3 regions of the Streptomyces sp. NPDC006458 genome follow, and region 1 is predicted to be linked to each of the others. Evidence: riboswitches for the same ligand, from Rfam matches in the RefSeq annotation. Region 1 holds a riboswitch; each other region holds the start of a gene.

Region 1 (5,937 bases):
CACCTCCACCACGAATATCTCCTCTTTGTATACGGTGCGCTTGTTAATGCCGCAGGCCCGACATGTTTACGGAATGTTGCGAAGTCCTCACCCGGTCGCCGCGGTCCGCCGATCCGGGAATACGCAGCCGGTGCGCCGCGCTCGCCCGTTCGGCGTGCAGCGCGGTGATCGCCCGCGCGCGTTCGCTGTCGCCGCGCGCCACGGCGTCCACGATCGCGCCGTGCTCGGCCCAGGACTCCACCGGACCGGCCGGCGGCTCCACGGAGTACATCCAGGCGATCTTGTGCCGCAGCTGGGTCAGCACGGAGATCAGGGCGGGGCTGCCGGAGGCCTGGGCGAGCGTCTCGTGGAACCAGCTCCCCAGGGACCGCAGATCGTCGCTGCTGCCGCGCCTGGCTCGCTCCTGGCCCAGTCGCACGAGACCGCGCAGCACCTTCAGATGGGCCTCGGTGCGCCGCTGGGCGGCCCGGGAGGCGCCGAGCGGCTCCAGCAGCATGCGCATCTCCAGGAGGTCCGCCGCCTCCTGCTCGGTGGGTTCGGCGACGCAGGCGCCCGCGTGCCGCCGGGTCACCACGAACCCCTCCGCCTCCAGCGTGCGCAGGGCCTCCCGGACGGGGACGCGCGAGACGCCGTAGCGCCGCGCCAGGACGTCCTCGGTGAGCCGGCTGCCGCGTTCGTAGACACCCGCGATGATGTCGTCCCGGATCGCCGTGCACACCGAGTGCGCCGGAACACGCATGACCGACCTCCGCATTAATCCCCATGAAACGTCGACGATTGACGTGTGTTCAGCGACTCTATTGCAATCACGCCGCATTTCCGAAGGCAGGCCGGAATCCATGAATACTTTTTGGACATACGACCGTCCCGGACAGCCGAATCGAACGCTCCGGCGACGGGCGGCGAACACGCTGACGACGGGAGCGAGGCTCCCTCGACGGGATCGGGACTCCGGGCGGCAGGAACGCCGAAAGCCCCGGCCGTGACGGCCGGGGCTTTCGGGACGAGATGCGCGAGTGACGACTAGCGCGGATCACTACATATGCGGATCACTACGTACGCAGGTCGCGGCGTCCGCAGGTCATGACGTACACGGGTCGCGACGTACGTGCCGGTGCGGGGATCAGAGGTTCACGCCGTGCGAGCGCAGGTAGGAGATCGGGTCGATGTCCGAGCCGTACTCCGAGGTCGTGCGCGCCTCGAAGTGCAGGTGCGGGCCGGTGACGTTGCCGGTTGCGCCGGACAGGCCCAGCTGCTGGCCCGGGACGACCGTCTGGCCCACCGAGACGGCGATGGAGGACAGGTGGCCGTACTGGGTGTAGGTGCCGTCGTGCATCCGGATCACCACCTGGTTGCCGTACGCGCCGCCCCAGCCCGCCTCGACGACGGTGCCCATGCCGACGGCCTGGACGACCGTGCCGCTGGCGGCGTGGAAGTCGACACCGGTGTGACTGCCGGAGGACCACACGGCGCCGCCCGTGCGGTAGCCGGTGGAGACGTAGGAGCCGGCGATCGGCGACACGAAGGTGTTCAGTCGCTTGCGCTCGGCCTCGCGGGCGGCACGCTCCTCGGCCTCACGGGCCGCCTCGGCCCGTGCCTCGGCGCGCTTCTTGGCGGCGGCCTCGGCTCGCTGCTCGGCGAGCGCCTCCTCGGCGGCCTGCTTCTGCGCGGCGGCCTGGGCGTCGATCTGGTCGGCGACGCTGTCGCCGATGGTGACGACCGGCAGCAGGCCCGTCTGCTCGGCCTCGGGCTCGGCCGCGAGAGCCGGTGCGGCCAGGGTGCCGATGACGCCGGTGGTGGTGAGCGCCGCGACGCCCGCCGCGCGGACGGTGCCGCGCTGCATCCGGCTGGGACGACGATGCTTCCCGGTGGCGCGGGTGAACGCCATGTAGTGGCTGGTCCTTTCCTTCCCTCTCGCCTACCGGGTTAGCTGACGGGTTCGGAGCAGGAAGGTCTCCTACGGACCCCCTCGCCTGAGCGCGGGCGTCCGATTCACCCCAGGGACTGCGATGGGTCCCCGGCTCCCCTGGCTCGCGCCGTGGGGGGACTCGGCGATGACTGTCCGGTGCCGCGGATGCGGCGCACTGCCTGACGAACAGCCCGCATGACGCTAAGGGGCCGGTCTTTCAATCCTCAAACCGATCAGAGGTTTTGTAGCGCACGCCACAGGGCAGAAGGGCTCCCTCTCCCGCAATCCCTCACCAATTCAGACAAAAACGGGCCCTGGTGACGCTCCGGTCACCAGGGCCCCACGCGCGCTTGACGTGAATCTCACCGCCACGCGCGCGTGCCCGCACGTCCCTACTCGGCCGTCACGACGGTGACTTCACCGATCCCGAGGGCCTCGACCGGCTCCTTGATCTGCGCCGCGTCACCGACGAGGACCGTCACCAGCCGGTCCACCGGGAAGGCGTTCACGACGGCCGCCGTGGCCTCCACCGTGCCGGTGACGGCGAGCTGCTGATACAGCGTCGCCTGGAAGTCGTCGGCCAGGTGCTGCTCGACCTGGTCGGCCAGCGTGCCCGCGACGGCGGCGGCGGTCTCGTACTTCAGCGGCGCCACACCGACCAGGTTCTGTACGGCGACGTCCCGCTCGGCGTCGGTCAGGCCCTCCGCCGCCAGCGTGCGCAGCACCGTCCACAGATCCGCCAGGGCGGGGCCGGTGTTCGGGGTGTCGACGGAACCACTGATGGCCAGTAGCGACACGCCCGAGCCGTCGGGCGCGGAGCGCAGCACCTGGCCGAACGACCGCACGCCGTAGGTGTAGCCCTTCTCCTCGCGCAGGACGCGGTCCAGGCGGGAGGTGAGGGTGCCGCCCAGGCAGTACGTGCCGAGCACCTGCGCGGGCCACACACGGTCGTGCCGGTCGGACCCGGCGCGGCCGATGAGCAGCTGGGTCTGCACGGCACCGGGCCGGTCCACGATGACGACCCGGCCGGTGTCGTCGGCGGTCACCGCGGGGACCGGCCGGGGCGCGGCCTTGGAGCCCGTCCAGGCGCCCAGGGTGTCGCCGAGCAGGGCGTCCAGGTCGATGCCTTCCAGGTCGCCGACGACCACCGCGGTGGCGGTGGCGGGGCGCACGTGCCGCTCGTAGAAGGCGCGCACGGCCGCGGAGTCGATCGCGGTGACCGTCTCCTCGGTGCCCTGGCGCGGGCGGGACATGCGCGAGGCCGTCGGGAACAGCTCCTTGGAGAGCTCCTTGGCCGCGCGCCGGCCCGGGTTGGCCAGCTCGTGCGGGATCTCGTCGAGGCGGTTGCGCACCAGCCGCTCGATCTCGCTGTCGGCGAAGGCGGGCGCCCGCAGCGCGTCGGCGAGCAGGCCGAGCGCCTTGGCCAGCCGGGAGACGGGGACCTCCAGGCTGAGGCGGACGCCCGGGTGGTCGGCGTGCGAGTCGAGGGTGGCGCCGCAGCGCTCCAGCTCGGCCGCGAAGTCCTCGGCGGAGTGCTTGTCGGTGCCCTCGGAGAAGGCGCGGGCCATGATCGTCGCCACGCCCTCCTGAGCGGCCGGCTCGGCGTCGAGCGGCGCGTCCAGGAGCACCTCGACGGCCACCACCTGCTGGCCGGGGCGGTGGCAGCGCAGCACCGTCAGGCCGTTGTCGAGGGTTCCGCGCGCGGGCGCCGGGAACGCCCAGGGCCGGGCCTCGCCCGCCTGGGGCTGGGGGTGGAAGTCCATGGTGGCGAGCTCGCTCACTTGGCCGTCTCCTCGTTCTTGTCGGCACCGGCCTCGACGGTGGCCTCGGCCTCCGGGTCCTCGGGGAAGTCCTCGTCCTCGGTGTGCTGCGCGGACTCCGCGGACAGCGGCTCGTAGACGAGCACCGCGCGGTTGTCGGGCCGCAGCCGTGCCGCGGCGACCTCGCGGACCTCCTCTGCCGTCACCTCCAGCACGCGCTCCACGGCGGTCAGGGCGAGCTGCGGGTCGCCGAACAGCACCGCGAAGCGGCACAGTTCGTCGGCGCGGCCGGCGACCGTGCCGAGCCGGTCCAGCCACTCGCGCTCCAACTGCGCCTGGGCGCGCTCCATCTCCTCGGCGGTCGGCCCCTCCTTGGCGAACCGGGCGAGCTCCTCGTCGATGGCGGCCTCGATGACCGGCACCTCGACGTCCCCGGAGGTCTTGACGTCCAGCCAGCCCAGCGAGGGCGCCCCGGCCAGGCGCAGCAGACCGAAGCCGGCCGCGACGGCCGTACGGTCACGGCGTACCAGCCGGTTGTACAGGCGTGAGGACTCGCCGCCGCCGAGGACGGTGAGCGCCAGGTCGACGGCGTCGCACGCGCGCGTGCCGTCGTGCGGCAGCCGGTAGGCGGCCATCAGGGCCCGCGCGGGGACCTCCTCCTCGACGACCTCGCGCAACTGCTCGCCGATCACGTCGGGCAGTGTGCCGTCGCGCGGGGCGGGCTTGCCGTCGTGGGCCGCGATGGTGCCGAAGTACTTCTCGATCCAGGCGAGCGTCTGCTCGGGATCGATGTCGCCGACCACGGACAGGACCGCGTTGTTGGGCGCGTAGTACGTGCGGAAGAACGCGCGCGCGTCCTCCAGGGTCGCCGCGTCCAGGTCGGCCATCGAACCGATGGGCGTGTGGTGGTACGGGTGGCCCTCGGGGTAGGCGAGGGCGGTCAGCTTCTCGAACGCGGTGCCGTAGGGCACGTTGTCGTAGCGCTGGCGGCGCTCGTTCTTGACGACGTCGCGCTGGTTCTCCATGGACTCGTCGTCCAGGGCCGCCAGCAGCGAGCCCATGCGGTCGGCCTCCAGCCAGAGAGCGAGTTCCAGCTGGTGGGTGGGCATGGTCTCGAAATAGTTGGTGCGCTCGAAACTGGTGGTGCCGTTGAGCGAGCCGCCCGCGCCCTGCACCAGTTCGAAGTGGCCGTTGCCCTTGACCTGTCCCGAGCCCTGGAACATCAGGTGCTCGAAAAGGTGAGCCAGCCCGGTGCGTCCCTTGACCTCGTGGCGGGAGCCGACGTCGTACCAGAGGCACACCGCCGCGACCGGGGTCAGGTGGTCCTCGGACAGCACCACGCGCAGGCCATTGGCCAGGCGGTGCTCGGTCGCTGTCAGGCCCCCGGAGCCTGCCTGGTCTGTGGCCGTGTGACCCATGGGCATGTACGTCCCTTCGATGGCTGTCGCGGTCACTGAAAACCGCTGTTCTCCTGCCGGTCCTGCCACTGTATGCAAGCGTGCGGACCGCTGGTGAAGTTCCCGGCCGCCGTACGCCGAGAGCGAGATCCCGTAGCCTGCGGGCACATGTGCCACTGGCGATGCCGGGTCCTGGTCCGGTGTTGTCAGTACCCAGGTCCACAATGGTCCGCGTCAGATCCCGTTCACGCTTCAGATCAAGGAGCCGGCAGCGATGGCCCGCCGCAGCACGAAGACCCCGCCGCCCGACGACTCGTACGAGGAGAAGATCCTCGACATCGACGTCGTCGACGAGATGCAGGGCTCCTTCCTCGAGTACGCGTACTCGGTCATCTACTCCCGCGCCCTGCCGGACGCCCGCGACGGCCTCAAGCCGGTGCACCGCCGCATCGTCTACCAGATGAACGAGATGGGGCTGCGCCCCGAGCGCGGCTACGTGAAGTGCGCCCGTGTCGTCGGCGAGGTCATGGGCAAGCTGCACCCGCACGGTGACGCGTCGATCTACGACGCCCTGGTGCGCATGGCGCAGCCGTTCTCGATGCGTGTCCCGCTGGTCGACGGTCACGGCAACTTCGGCTCCCTGGGCAACGACGACCCACCCGCCGCCATGCGGTACACCGAGTGCCGGATGGCCGAGGCCACCAGCCTGATGACCGAGTCGATCGACGAGGACACGGTCGACTTCGCACCGAACTACGACGGCCAGGAGCAGGAGCCGGTGGCTCTGCCGGCCGCCTTCCCGAACCTGCTGGTCAACGGCGCCTCGGGCATCGCGGTCGGCATGGCGACGAACATGCCGCCGCACAACCTG
Region 2 (5,937 bases), on a different contig from region 1:
CCGGATGAAGACCTCTTCGAAGACACGGGACTGGGCGTTGGTGCGGTAGAAGACCGCCATGTCCCCGGCCTTGGCCTCGCCCGCGTCCGTGAGGCGGTCTATCTCGTCGGCGACGAACTGCGCCTCGTCGTGCTCGGTGTCGGCGACATAGCCGGTGATCTGCGCGCCCGCGCCCGCGTTGGTCCACAGGTTCTTGGGGCGGCGGGACTCGTTGCGCTCGATGACCGCGTTGGCCGCGGAGAGGATCGTCTGGGTGGAGCGGTAGTTCTGCTCCAGCAGGATCGTCGTCGCGTCCGGGTAGTCCTCCTCGAACTGGAGGATGTTGCGGATGGTCGCGCCGCGGAAGGCGTAGATCGACTGGTCGGCGTCACCCACGACGCAGAGCTCGGCGGGCGGCACGTCGTACTCGCTGGGCGGTACGTCGACCGGGTGCTCCCTGGTGCCCACCAGCTCGCGCACCAGTGCGTACTGGGCGTGGTTGGTGTCCTGGTACTCGTCGACCAGGACGTGCCGGAAGCGGCGGTGGTAGTGCTCGGCGACGTCCGGGAAGGCGCGCAGCAGATTGACCGTCGTCATGATCAGGTCGTCGAAGTCGAGGGCGTTCGCCTCGCGCAGCCGTGACTGGTACATCGCGTAGGCCTGGGCGAGGGTCTTCTCGAAGCCGTCGGCGGCCTGGGCGGCGAAGTCCTCCTCGTCGATCAGCTCGTTCTTCAGGTTGCTGATCTTGGCGCTGAAGGACTTCGGCGGGAAGCGCTTGGGGTCGAGGTCCAGGTCGCGGCAGACCAGGGCCATCAGTCGCTTGGAGTCGGCGGCGTCGTAGATCGAGAAGGACGACGTGAAGCCGAGCTTCTTGGACTCGCGGCGCAGGATGCGCACGCACGCGCTGTGGAAGGTCATCACCCACATCGCGCCCGCCCGCGGGCCGACGAGCTGCTCGACGCGCTCCTTCATCTCGCCCGCGGCCTTGTTGGTGAAGGTGATCGCGAGGACCTGGCCCGGGTGCACGTCCCGCTCGGCGAGCAGATGGGCGATGCGGTGGGTGAGCACACGGGTCTTGCCGGAGCCGGCACCGGCCACGATGAGCAGCGGGGAGCCGGAGTGGACGACCGCGGCCCGCTGGTTGTCGTTCAGCCCGTCCAGCAGTGCCGCCGCGTCGATCACCGGCCGCGGGGCGCCGTCGCGGTAGTACTCGTCCCGGTCCGGGGGCACGTCGAACTTCCCGCCGAACAGATCCTCCGGAACGGGCTCCGGAGCATGCTCGTCCTCGGGCGGCGGCGGGTGCTCCTCCTCGTGCCCGCGAGGGGCCTGGAGGTTCGCCAGGAAGCTGTCGTCAAAGAGGCTGCTCATCGCTCTCCGAGTCTAGGCGGCCCCACTGACAACCGGTTGCCGTCCCGGGAACTCCCCGGCCGCCACCCTACGTGACCTCGCTGACACCGCCAGCGCCGATACCGGACCGCCCAGGTCGAGGTCACAAAAATGTATCGGGCATATCACCCACCAACCTTCACACGCACCACACGAGTTGGCTACGGTTCCGGGCAGGCCGTACGACCCCCTCCGGCGAACGACGCCGGGCCGTACCGCCTCCGCCGAGTCCGGTACGCCCGGAGCCGGGGACCCAACGATCCCGGGGTGAATCGGCCCACTCCCGCACGGGAGCGAGCCGTAGGGCAACCCTTCCGAACCACCCGCCCGAACCCGACAGCTAACTCGGTAGGCGGCCGATGGAAGGAGTCGCCTCTCTTGGCGTCGCACCGCAAGCCGCGTCCCGCCGGGACGCGTGTCGCAGGCATACGGACCCCCGCCCTGGCCACGGCGGCCCTCACCTCCGTGGCCCTGCTGTCCCAGACGGCCAACGCCGCCCCCTCGGACGACGACCGGCCGAGCCTGGAGGAAGTCGAGAAGAAGGTCGACGATCTCTACCGTCAGGCGGAGTCGGCGACCGAGAAGTACAACTCCGCCAAGGAGCGGACCACCAAGCAGCGCAAGCGCGTCGACACCCTCCTGGACGACGTGGCCGAGCGCACCCAGAAGCTCAACGAGGCGCGCGAGGAACTCGGTTCCTTCGCCGCCGCCCAGTACCGCACCGGCGCCGCCGCGCCCGACACGGCGACCTTCCTGCTCGCCGACACCCCGCAGGACTACTTCGACCAGAGCCAGCTGATGGACCGTCTGACCGGCCGTCAGAAGGATGCGGTCGACGACTACGTCACCCAGCAGTCCGCGACCATGGAGAAGCGCCGTGAGGCCACCGAGAGCCTCGCGACGCTGACCGACTCGCAGACCGAGCTGAAGACGGCCAAGGCCACCGTCCAGAAGAAGCTCTCCGACGCGCGCGAGCTGCTGTCGCAGCTGACCGCCGAGGAGAAGGCCCGGCTCGCGGCCATCGAGGAGAAGCAGCGCGAGGAGGCCGCCCGCAAGGCCGCCGAGCTCGCCGCGCAGCAGGCCGAGGAGCAGCGCGAGCGGGAGGCCGCCGAGGCCGCGGCCCAGCAGGAGGCGGAGCCGAGCCCGTCGCCCTCCACTTCCGAGACGCCGTCCACGCCCGCGCCGGACTCCTCGTACTCCTCGAAGGCCGACAAGGCGCTCGCCTTCGCCCGCACCCAGATCGGCAAGCCGTACGTGTGGGGCGCGACCGGGCCCGACTCCTACGACTGCTCCGGCCTCACCCAGGCCGCCTGGAAGGCCGCCGGCGTCGACCTCCCGCGCACCACCTGGGACCAGGTCGGCGCGGGCACCACGGTCTCCCTGGCCGACGCCCAGCCCGGCGACCTCGTCTTCTTCTACGACGACATCAGCCACGTCGGCCTCTACATCGGCAACGGCATGATGATCCACGCCCCGAAGCCGGGTGCCTACGTCCGCGAGGAGTCGATCTACTACGACGGCGAGTCCTCGATCCACAGCGTGGTGCGGCCGGCCTGACGAACGAGCGCGGCACGCGCGCGTGAGGGCCGAACGGTTCGCCACGCGCGCGTGCAGGGCATCGTTTCCGCCCTCACGCGCGCGTGAGGGCGTCGTTTCCTTTCGGCACGCGCGCGTGAAGGGCCGTGCGCCCGGCACGCGCGCGTGGGCGGAGGCGGGCCCGGGCGCGGCCGGTGTGGGCTGTTCGGCGGGACCGCTTGGATTCGTCCGCGCCTGCGCGCGTGGCCCGCGTGCGCGGCGCGGGCTGGTTCCTAGCATCGGGCGCATGCCCGGTACCACCACTTCCCTGCGCGCCTGGTGGGCGCGGCGTCCGCCCGCGGCCGGGGCCGCCGTGATGGCGACCGGCATCCTGTCGGTCGGACTGCATCTGTCCGGCTACGAGGCGCTGTCGCGGATCCTGCTCGTCCTGGCCTGCCTCGCCTGGCTGGGACTGGCGGCCGACTTCGTCGTACGGCTGCTGCGGGAGCGGCAGCGGTGGCTCGACGAGGCGGGGTCCCCGGCGGCGCTCACGGCGGTGGCCGCGACGACCGTGCTGGGTACCCGCTTCTCCACGCTGGGCTGGCAGTCCCTGGCCTACGCGCTGCTGGCGCTGGCCGCGCTGCTGTGGCCGCTGCTGCTGGTGGACGTGGTCGGGCACTGGAAGCAGCGGATGCCGGGAGCGGTGTTCCTGGGCTGCGTGGCCACGCAGGGGCTCGCCGTGCTGGGGGCGACCCTGGCGGGGGCGGAGGCGGTGGGCTGGCTCGCGCGCGCCGCCATGGTGCTGTTCTGGTGCGGCCTGGTCGGGTACGGCTTCGCGCTGGCCCGCTTCGATCTGCGCCAGGTGACCGAGGGAGCCGGAGACCACTGGATCGCGGGCGGCGCACTGGCCGTCTCCGCGCTGGCCGGGTCGAAGCTGATCGCCGCCGACAGCGCGCGGCTCTACCTGTGGAACGAGGACGACTTCGACGTCCTGCGCTCGGTCACCCTCACCCTGCTCGTGCTCGACGTCGCCTGCTACGCGGTCCTGCTCGCCGCCGAGGTGGGGTGGCCGCGGCCGGGCTACGACGTCAGACGCTGGTGCACCGTCTTCCCGATGGGCATGACGGCGGCGGCGATGCTGTCCGTGTCCGCCGCCGTCGACATCCCGTGGCTCAAGGGCCCGGGGCAGGTGCTGCTGTGGATCGCCATGGCCGTCTGGCTGGCGGTGGCCGTCCTGGCCGTCGCGGCGGCGCGGGCCGAGCTGCGCGGCGACCGGGCCCCGCGGCACGCTTCGGAAGGGGTCAGGTCCAGAGCACGGCGATGAAGACGTTCACCGTGGTCAGCAGGCCGACCAGCCCGAACAGGCGCTTGTCCACCGTCTCCTCGTCCCGCTTCACATAGACGAGGCCCAGGATCACGATCAGCAGGGCCAGCTTCACGCCCACCTTGATGTTGTTCACCGGCTGGTCGTCGGCCTGGTTGAGGCCGACCAGGATCACACCGGTGACCAGCATCGTCAGGGCGCCGTGCAGCATCGCCGGGACGAAGCGCGCGGTGCCCCGGCCCATCGCTTTCATCTGGGTGAGGAAGCCGCCCAGGAGCGAGGCGATGCCGATGATGTGCAGGCCCACGAAGAGATGGATGAGTACGTCCATGAGGCCGGAGCCTAACCAGGGCCCGCCCGCCCTCTCACACCGGCCTGCCCGCCCCTGCATATATGCGTTCCATAGCACCCGGCCTCGCCCACGGGCCCCGGAACACCGACTTCGGTCATCGCAGTCCGTGAAGTCGAGCGCCCCGGTCCCAGTCCCCGGTCATATGCGGTCACCTACCGGTCCGCTCCCGGCACTTCCGCACATCGCGTTACCGAGTCGTCACTCTCGGGTCTAACGTCCTGCTCCAGGTGACCGGCTCCCCACCGCCGCCCGGGCCAGGGGCGGCAGCCGGACGCCACCGCCGAGAAGGTCCGGCGGCACTCGCTCCCCCTGTGCGGGCGCCGCCGGACCCGCGGGACGTCACCCGGCGCCCCGCACGCCGCTCCCCCTGGCGGCCGTACGGTCCCCGCGCCCCGCGGGGACATCCCGGCGGGCACAGGAAAGGACGTGCAGGTCCACGTGGCAGCGCACCGAAAGTCCAGACAGCGCTTCGTCGGCGGCAACACCCTCCGTACCGCGGCCACCCTCGCCCTCGCCGGGGCCGCCGGCGCGACCGCCTTCGAGGGCGTCGGACAGGCCGCCCCGGAACTGACCCCGGCACAGGTCAAGGCCAGGGTGGACAAGCTGTATCAGGAGGCCGAGGTGGCCACCGAGAAGTACAACGGCGCAAAGGAGAAGGCCGACACCGCCGAGCAGCGGCTCAAGGAGCTGCGCGACGAGGCGGCCCGTGAGGAGGACCGCCTCAACGCGGCCCGGGACGCCCTGGGTTCGATCGCCGCGGCCCAGTACCGCCAGGGCGGCCTCGATCCCGCCCTGCGCCTCGCCCTGTCCGACGACCCCGACACCTTCCTCGACCACGCCGCCTTCGCCGAACGCGCAGGCGACCGCCAGTCCGCCGCCGTGCACCGCGTCCGCGAACAGCTCCGCGAGATCGAGCAGCTGCGCGGCGCCGCACGGATCCAGCTGACCTCGCTGAAGTCGCGCCAGGCAGAGCTGAAACGGCACCGCACGACAGTCACCGGCAAGCTGGAAACGGCCCGCAGGCTGCTGTCCCAGCTCACCGCCGAGGAGCGCGGCCGCCTCAGCGCGACCGGCACCGCCACCGACCCGGCCCGCGCCTCGCGCGACGCGACGACCGCCCGCGACCCCTTGTGGGCACCCGGCTCGGCCGCCGCGCCCGCCGCCCCCACCTCACGCGCCTCGGCCGCCGTCTCCTACGCGTACAGCAAGCTCGGCAGCCCCTACGTCTGGGGCGCCACCGGCCCCAACGCCTTCGACTGCTCCGGCCTCGTCCTGGCCGCCTACCGCTCCGCGGGCATCGAACTGCCCCGCACGACCTACGCCCAGATCGGCGCCGGCCGCCGCGTCTCCCGCTCCGAACTCCAGCCCGGCGACCTGGTGT
Region 3 (5,937 bases), on a different contig from region 1:
CACCTTCCTCAACCGCGCCTTCGACCAGCTCCTGATGGACGTCGCCCTGCACCGCTGCGGAGTGACCTTCGTGCTGGACCGGGCCGGCGTGACGGGCGTCGACGGGGCCTCGCACAACGGCATGTGGGACATGTCGGTGCTCCAGGTGGTGCCGGGGCTGCGGATCGCCGCGCCGCGCGACGCCGCCCAGCTGCGGGCCCAGCTGCGGGAGGCCGTCGCCGTGGACGACGCGCCGACCCTGGTCCGCTTCCCCAAGGAGTGCGTCGGGGCGGATGTCCCGGCGGTGGGCCGGGTCGGTGGCATGGACGTGCTGCTGCGGACCGGACACCCCGAGGTGCTGCTGGTGGCCGTCGGTGTGATGGCGCCCGTGTGCCTTCAGACGGCCGAGCTGCTCCAGGCCCGCGGCATCGACTGCACGGTGGTGGACCCCCGCTGGGTCAAGCCCGTCGACCCCGCCCTGCCGGGCCTCGCGGCCGAGCACCGGCTGGTCGCGGTCGTGGAGGACAACAGCCGTGCCGCCGGGGTCGGTTCGGCCGTCGCCCTGGCCCTCGGTGACGCCGACGTCGACGTGCCGGTACGGCGGTTCGGCATCCCCGGGCAGTTCCTCGCCCACGCCAAGCGCGCCGAGGTGCTGGCCGACATCGGGCTCACCCCCGTCGAGATCGCCGGGGCGATCAGTGGCAGTCTGGCCGTACGGAAGGCCGACGCGGACGGCCCGGCCGGTCTCGGCCGCGCAGTCGAGGAGACGGAATGACGACCGCCGAACCCGGCGCGGGCGCAGGGCAGTTCGACCTCGGCCGACTGCTCGCCGAGCGCGGCGCCGAACGCTACGAGCTGCACAGCAAGTACCTCAACCACCAGCTCCCGCGCATGCTGCACACCATCGGCTTCGACAAGGTCTACGAGCGGGCCGAGGGCGCCTACTTCTGGGACGCCGACGGCGACGACTACCTGGACATGCTCGCCGGGTTCGGGGTGATGGGCCTCGGCCGCCACCACCCCGTCGTGCGCAAGGCACTGCACGACGTCCTCGACGCGGACCTCGCCGACCTCACCCGCTTCGACTGCCAGCCGCTGCCCGGACTGCTCGCCGAGCAGTTGCTCACCCACAGTCCGCACCTGGACCGGGTGTTCTTCGGCAACAGCGGCACCGAGGCCGTGGAGACCGCGCTGAAGTTCGCCCGCCGCGCCACCGGCAAGCCCCGCGTCCTGTACTGCGACCACGCCTTCCACGGCCTGACCACCGGCTCCCTGTCCGTCAACGGCGAGGACGGCTTCCGCGACGGCTTCACCCCGCTGCTGCCCGACACCGCCGTACCGCTCGGTGATCTGGACGCGCTGGCACGGGAGTTGCGGAAGGGGGACGTCGCGGCCCTCATCGTCGAGCCGATCCAGGGCAAGGGCGTGCACGAGAGCCCGCCCGGCTATCTGCGCGCCGCACAGGAGCTGTTGCACCGGCACAAGGCGCTGCTCATCGCCGACGAGGTGCAGACCGGCCTCGGCCGGACCGGCGACTTCTACGCCTACCAGCACGAGGACGGCGTGGAGCCGGACCTGGTGTGCGTGGCCAAGGCGCTGTCCGGCGGCTATGTGCCCGTCGGCGCGACCCTCGGTAAGGACTGGATCTTCAAGAAGGTCTACTCGTCCATGGACCGCGTCCTCGTCCACTCGGCGAGCTTCGGCTCCAACGCCCAGGCCATGGCGGCCGGCCTGGCCGTGCTGTCCGTCATGGAGAACGAGCAGATCGTCGTGGGCGCGCGGGCCACCGGAGAGCTGCTGAAGTCCCGGCTCGGCGCGCTGGTGGACAAGTACGAGCTGCTCGCCGACGTCCGCGGCCGGGGGCTGATGATCGGCATCGAGTTCGGACGGCCGAAGTCGCTGAAGCTGCGCAGCCGTTGGACCATGCTCCAGGCCGCCCGCAAGGGCCTGTTCGCGCAGATGGTGGTCGTACCGCTGCTCCAGCGGCACCGCATCCTCACCCAGGTCTCCGGTGACCATCTGGAGGTGATCAAGCTGATCCCGCCGCTGGTCGTCGGGGAGCGGGAGGTGGACCGGTTCGTCGACGCGTTCACCGAGGTGATGGACGACGCGCACAGCGGGGGCGGGCTGATGTGGGACTTCGGGAAGACCCTGGTGAAGCAGGCGGTGGCCAACCGCTGAGGGGCCGCCTGCGCGAGAGCGCGACCGCCTCTGAAGGCGTGGGCCGCCCGCCAGTGCGAGGGCGGGGCTGCCTCTGAAGGCGTTGCCCCGAGCATTTGCCTCTGAGGCAAGAGATTTGCCGTAGAGGCAAGAATGCGGCTCAATGGAGGCCATGAGCTCTCCTGAGACCGGGCCCGTCCCGGAGGGGACCGCGGCCGACCTGCCCGCAGTCGCGCCCCAGCTGCGCGCCCTGCGCCGCCGCGCCTCCCTCACCCTGGAGACCGCGGCGCGTTCCGCCGGACTCTCGCCCGCGCATCTGTCCCGGCTGGAGACCGGGCAGCGCCAGCCGTCGCTGCCGATGCTGCTCGCGCTCGCCCGTGTCTACGGTACGACCGTCTCCGAGCTGCTCGGCGAGACGGTCGCCGACCGGGACGCCGTTGTGCGCGCCGCCGGCATGGAGCCGACCCGCGCGGGCGGCTGGACCTACTGGCAGGCCGGGGCGCCCGGACGTGGCATGCAGGCCCTGCGGGTGCATGTGCCGCACGGCTCCCAGGGCGACATCGTGCGCGTGCATCCCGGCGAGGAGTGGCTGCACGTCCTCCAGGGGCGGCTGCGGCTGCGTCTCGGTGACACCACCCATCTGCTCGGCCCCGGGGACAGCGCGCACTTCGACTCGCTGACCCCGCACCGCATCGCCGCCGAGGACGCGGGCGGCGTCGACCTCCTCTTCCTCCACACCCTGCTGCAGAGCCCCACGGCCGCGTTGTGCCTGGGACCCATGACGGGAGACATGCCATGAGCGACATCGAACAGAAGTTTCCCCGCACCCTCTGGGTGCGGCTGCTCATCTACATCGCGGCCGGGCACGTCTTCGCCGGGTTCCTGTATCTGCTGTTCGCGGTGGGCGCGAAGTAGGGGGCGCCTTCGGGCCCGTTCCCCAGGGGGCGTGGGCCCTGTTCGCGGGGCGGGCCCGGTGGCCGTGACGCGGCCGGGTCAGTCCAGCAGCCGGTCCCGCAGCCGCTCGCGGGTCTCGGGCGCGATGCCGAGGCCTCGCTCCAGGTAGCCGTCGACCCCGCCCCAGGTCTCCTCGATGGTCTCCATCGCCGCCGTGAGGTACTCGGCGCGGGCGTCGAACAGCGGGCTGAGCAGCTCCATGATCTCGGGCGAGTACGCGGAGACGGAGTCGCCGTTGCGGCGCACCTTGTAGCGGCGGTGCTTGGCGTTCGACTCCAGGTAGTCGGCGAGGATCGCGTCGCGCTCGACACCGATGGCCAGCAGGGTGACGGCCACGGAAAGGCCCGCGCGGTCCTTGCCCGCCGCGCAGTGCATCAGCGCGGGGACGCTGTCCTCGGCGAGGGCGTGCAGTACGCGTGAGTGCTCGCCGGTGCGCTCGCGGATGATCGTGCGGTACGAGGTGATCATCCGGTCGGCCGCCTTGCCGTCCGCCAGGATCGAGCGCAGCTGGTCCAGGTTCCCGTCGCGGACCATCTTCCAGAACTCGGCGCCGTCGGCCGGGTCGCTCAGCGGCAGATTGACGTTGCGCACACCGGGCAGGTCGACGTCCGGGCCCTCCAGCTTATGGTCGGCCCCGTTGCGGAAGTCGAAGATCGTGTGCAGACCGAGGGAGGAGAGGAAGGCGGTGTCCTCCGCGGTCGCGTGCGCGAGGTGGCCGCTGCGGTAGAGCGCGCCGTGGCGCACCCGGCGCCCGTCGACCGTCGGCAGTCCGCCCACGTCACGGAAATTGCGCACGCCTGCCAGCTCGGGCTCGGTGGACGGGACCTGCTGCGTCACGGGGGCTCCCTCCCGGTCGGACCCTTCGGCGCGGCTCGTCGACGGGCGTGCTCACGACGATACGACATGGCTTCCTGAGGCAACGAGTTGACGCCCGGGGGATCTCGGCAGCCTGTCGTGAGGTGCGGGCCCGTGCGGTTGTCAGGCCTGCTCGGGTACGGGGAGGAAGCAGCACCTCAGTGGGCTCACTTCGCGGCGTCGGGGGACAGCACCCTGGGTCAAATCGGGTCACAAGGTACGAAAGGTCTGAAACGGGCGAAGTTCTCCAAGGCGCCTCATCGCCGGCAATGCCGCCGGCGGTCTTGATGTGGCAGTTATCTGGCCGCGTCGCATCTGGGCCTTCTGTCCGAATTGGTGCCTTCATTCCAACTCGCGCTGGAATAAAGACACCTGGAGAGATGTCACGTGAGGAGCGTCATATCGGTGACCGTGAGTCGTTCGTCATGCTCACGTAATCGAAGTGCTTTTCAAGGGCATTTGAGAAACCCGACAAGGTCATATTGCACGGAGTGTGACCGGGAAACTCCCGAAGGGATCAAGAACTCACGCTTCGGGCGGAAACTCTTGCTTGTCCCTTTGCGTCTTGCTCGCTTACGTTCGCCACCGATCCGGACGGATGCCTAATCCTGCCGCCGACCGGAGCCCGCACCAACCCATCCGTGCACGGCAGGAGCGGGGGACCCACAGGTACATCCGCCTGTTTCCGGTCTCCGGATCTCAGGCTTGGGGTAAAGCCGCGCCTCGGCGCGACCGGACATCTCCAGTCCGCACCCGACAGCTCACCTCGCAGGCGCCGGAGAGGAATTCGACATGCCCGTGAAGGGTAAGCACCGTCGTCCCAAGGCCCTGCGCCTGACCCGTTCTCTCGCCGTCGCCGGAACCGGTGGCGCCGCTCTCGCCCTCCCGCTGCTCGCGGCCGGCGGCGCCAACGCCGCGACCGGGCAGACCGTTTCCCATCAGGCCGTCCAGTCGGCCGTCACGGTCGAGAAGTCCGCCGTGCAGTTCAAGGCCGCCGTGAAGGCCGCCGCGGCGAAGTCGGCCCCGCGCATCTACTCCGTGAAGGCCGGCGACTATCTCTCGAAGATCGCCACGGAGCAGAAGGTCAGCGGTGGCTGGCAGAAGCTCTACGAGGACAACCGCGCGGCCGTCGGCGGCGACCCGTCGCTGATCCACCCCGGCCTGAAGCTCACGCTCGGCAAGAAGGCGGCCGAGGCCCGGTCCGCGAAGCCGGCCGTGCCGCAGCAGTCCTCGCCGAAGCCCGCCGAGTCGCCGAAGCCCGCCGAGCCGTCGAAGCCCGCCGAGGCGTCGAAGCCCGCCGAGCCGTCGAAGCCCGCCGAGTCGCCGAAGCCCGCCGAGTCGCCGAAGCCCGCCGAGGCTTCCGCGGAGCAGTCCTCCTCCGGCGAGTCCACCGACGCCCAGACGACCACCACCACGGCGAGCGGCTTCAGCGCCCCCGTCTCCGGTGCGGGCGTCGGCACGGCCTACCGCGTGGCGGGCAGCATGTGGTCCAGCGGGTACCACACGGGCGCCGACTTCGTCGTCCCGACCGGCACCTCGCTGAAGTCCGTGGGCGCGGGCACCGTCGTCTCCGCGGGCTGGGGCGGCGCGTACGGCAACCAGGTCGTCGTCCGGCTGGCCGACGGCTACTACGCCCAGTACGCCCACCTGTCCTCGTTCTCCGTCTCGGCCGGTCAGTCCGTGACCGCCGGGCAGCAGGTCGGCCTCTCCGGTGCGACCGGCAACGTGACCGGCCCGCACCTGCACTTCGAGATCCGCACCACCCCGAACTACGGCTCGGACGTGGACCCGATCTCCTACCTCCGCTCGCACGGTGTCGCCATCGGCTGACACCCCTGCCGTTCAACCGCCGAAGGCCGGACCCCGATCCCCGGGTCCGGCCTTCGCCGTGTCCGGAGTTATTCCGCGGATGCCAAGACTTGACCAGTGGCTTATCTCACCGTCCGTCAACCCCTGCCTACGGTCGCGTAGGTCACATTCGAAGGGGAA

Evidence for each region. A riboswitch is a leader RNA that binds a small molecule or an ion and turns the genes downstream of it on or off. The one in region 1 is predicted to bind cyclic di-AMP.
Region 2: another riboswitch for cyclic di-AMP. It lies ahead of ABZZ79_RS30005 (NlpC/P60 family protein); the one in region 1 lies ahead of ABZZ79_RS19370 (M23 family metallopeptidase).
Region 3: another riboswitch for cyclic di-AMP. It lies ahead of ABZZ79_RS26735 (peptidoglycan DD-metalloendopeptidase family protein); the one in region 1 lies ahead of ABZZ79_RS19370 (M23 family metallopeptidase).

What each region holds. Positions count from the first base shown of each region.
Region 1 is NZ_JBEXPR010000013.1:111,408-117,344, reverse strand. It holds gene ABZZ79_RS19375 (GntR family transcriptional regulator) at 44-739, opposite strand; gene ABZZ79_RS19370 (M23 family metallopeptidase) at 1,124-1,888, opposite strand; cyclic di-AMP (ydaO/yuaA leader) riboswitch at 1,901-2,064, opposite strand; gene ABZZ79_RS19365 (pitrilysin family protein) at 2,302-3,690, opposite strand; gene ABZZ79_RS19360 (pitrilysin family protein) at 3,687-5,093, opposite strand; gene ABZZ79_RS19355 (DNA topoisomerase IV subunit A) at 5,341-5,937, shown strand, end outside.
Region 2 is NZ_JBEXPR010000026.1:66,619-72,555, reverse strand. It holds gene pcrA (DNA helicase PcrA) at 1-1,347, opposite strand, end outside; cyclic di-AMP (ydaO/yuaA leader) riboswitch at 1,578-1,736, shown strand; gene ABZZ79_RS30005 (NlpC/P60 family protein) at 1,744-2,922, shown strand; gene ABZZ79_RS30000 (tellurite resistance/C4-dicarboxylate transporter family protein) at 3,188-4,204, shown strand; gene ABZZ79_RS29995 (hypothetical protein) at 4,182-4,535, opposite strand; gene ABZZ79_RS29990 (NlpC/P60 family protein) at 4,995-5,937, shown strand, end outside.
Region 3 is NZ_JBEXPR010000021.1:70,113-76,049, reverse strand. It holds gene dxs (1-deoxy-D-xylulose-5-phosphate synthase) at 1-754, shown strand, start outside; gene ABZZ79_RS26755 (aspartate aminotransferase family protein) at 751-2,160, shown strand; gene ABZZ79_RS26750 (XRE family transcriptional regulator) at 2,312-2,938, shown strand; gene ABZZ79_RS26745 (DUF6126 family protein) at 2,935-3,054, shown strand; gene ABZZ79_RS26740 (tyrosine-protein phosphatase) at 3,133-3,930, opposite strand; cyclic di-AMP (ydaO/yuaA leader) riboswitch at 4,571-4,736, shown strand; gene ABZZ79_RS26735 (peptidoglycan DD-metalloendopeptidase family protein) at 4,741-5,778, shown strand.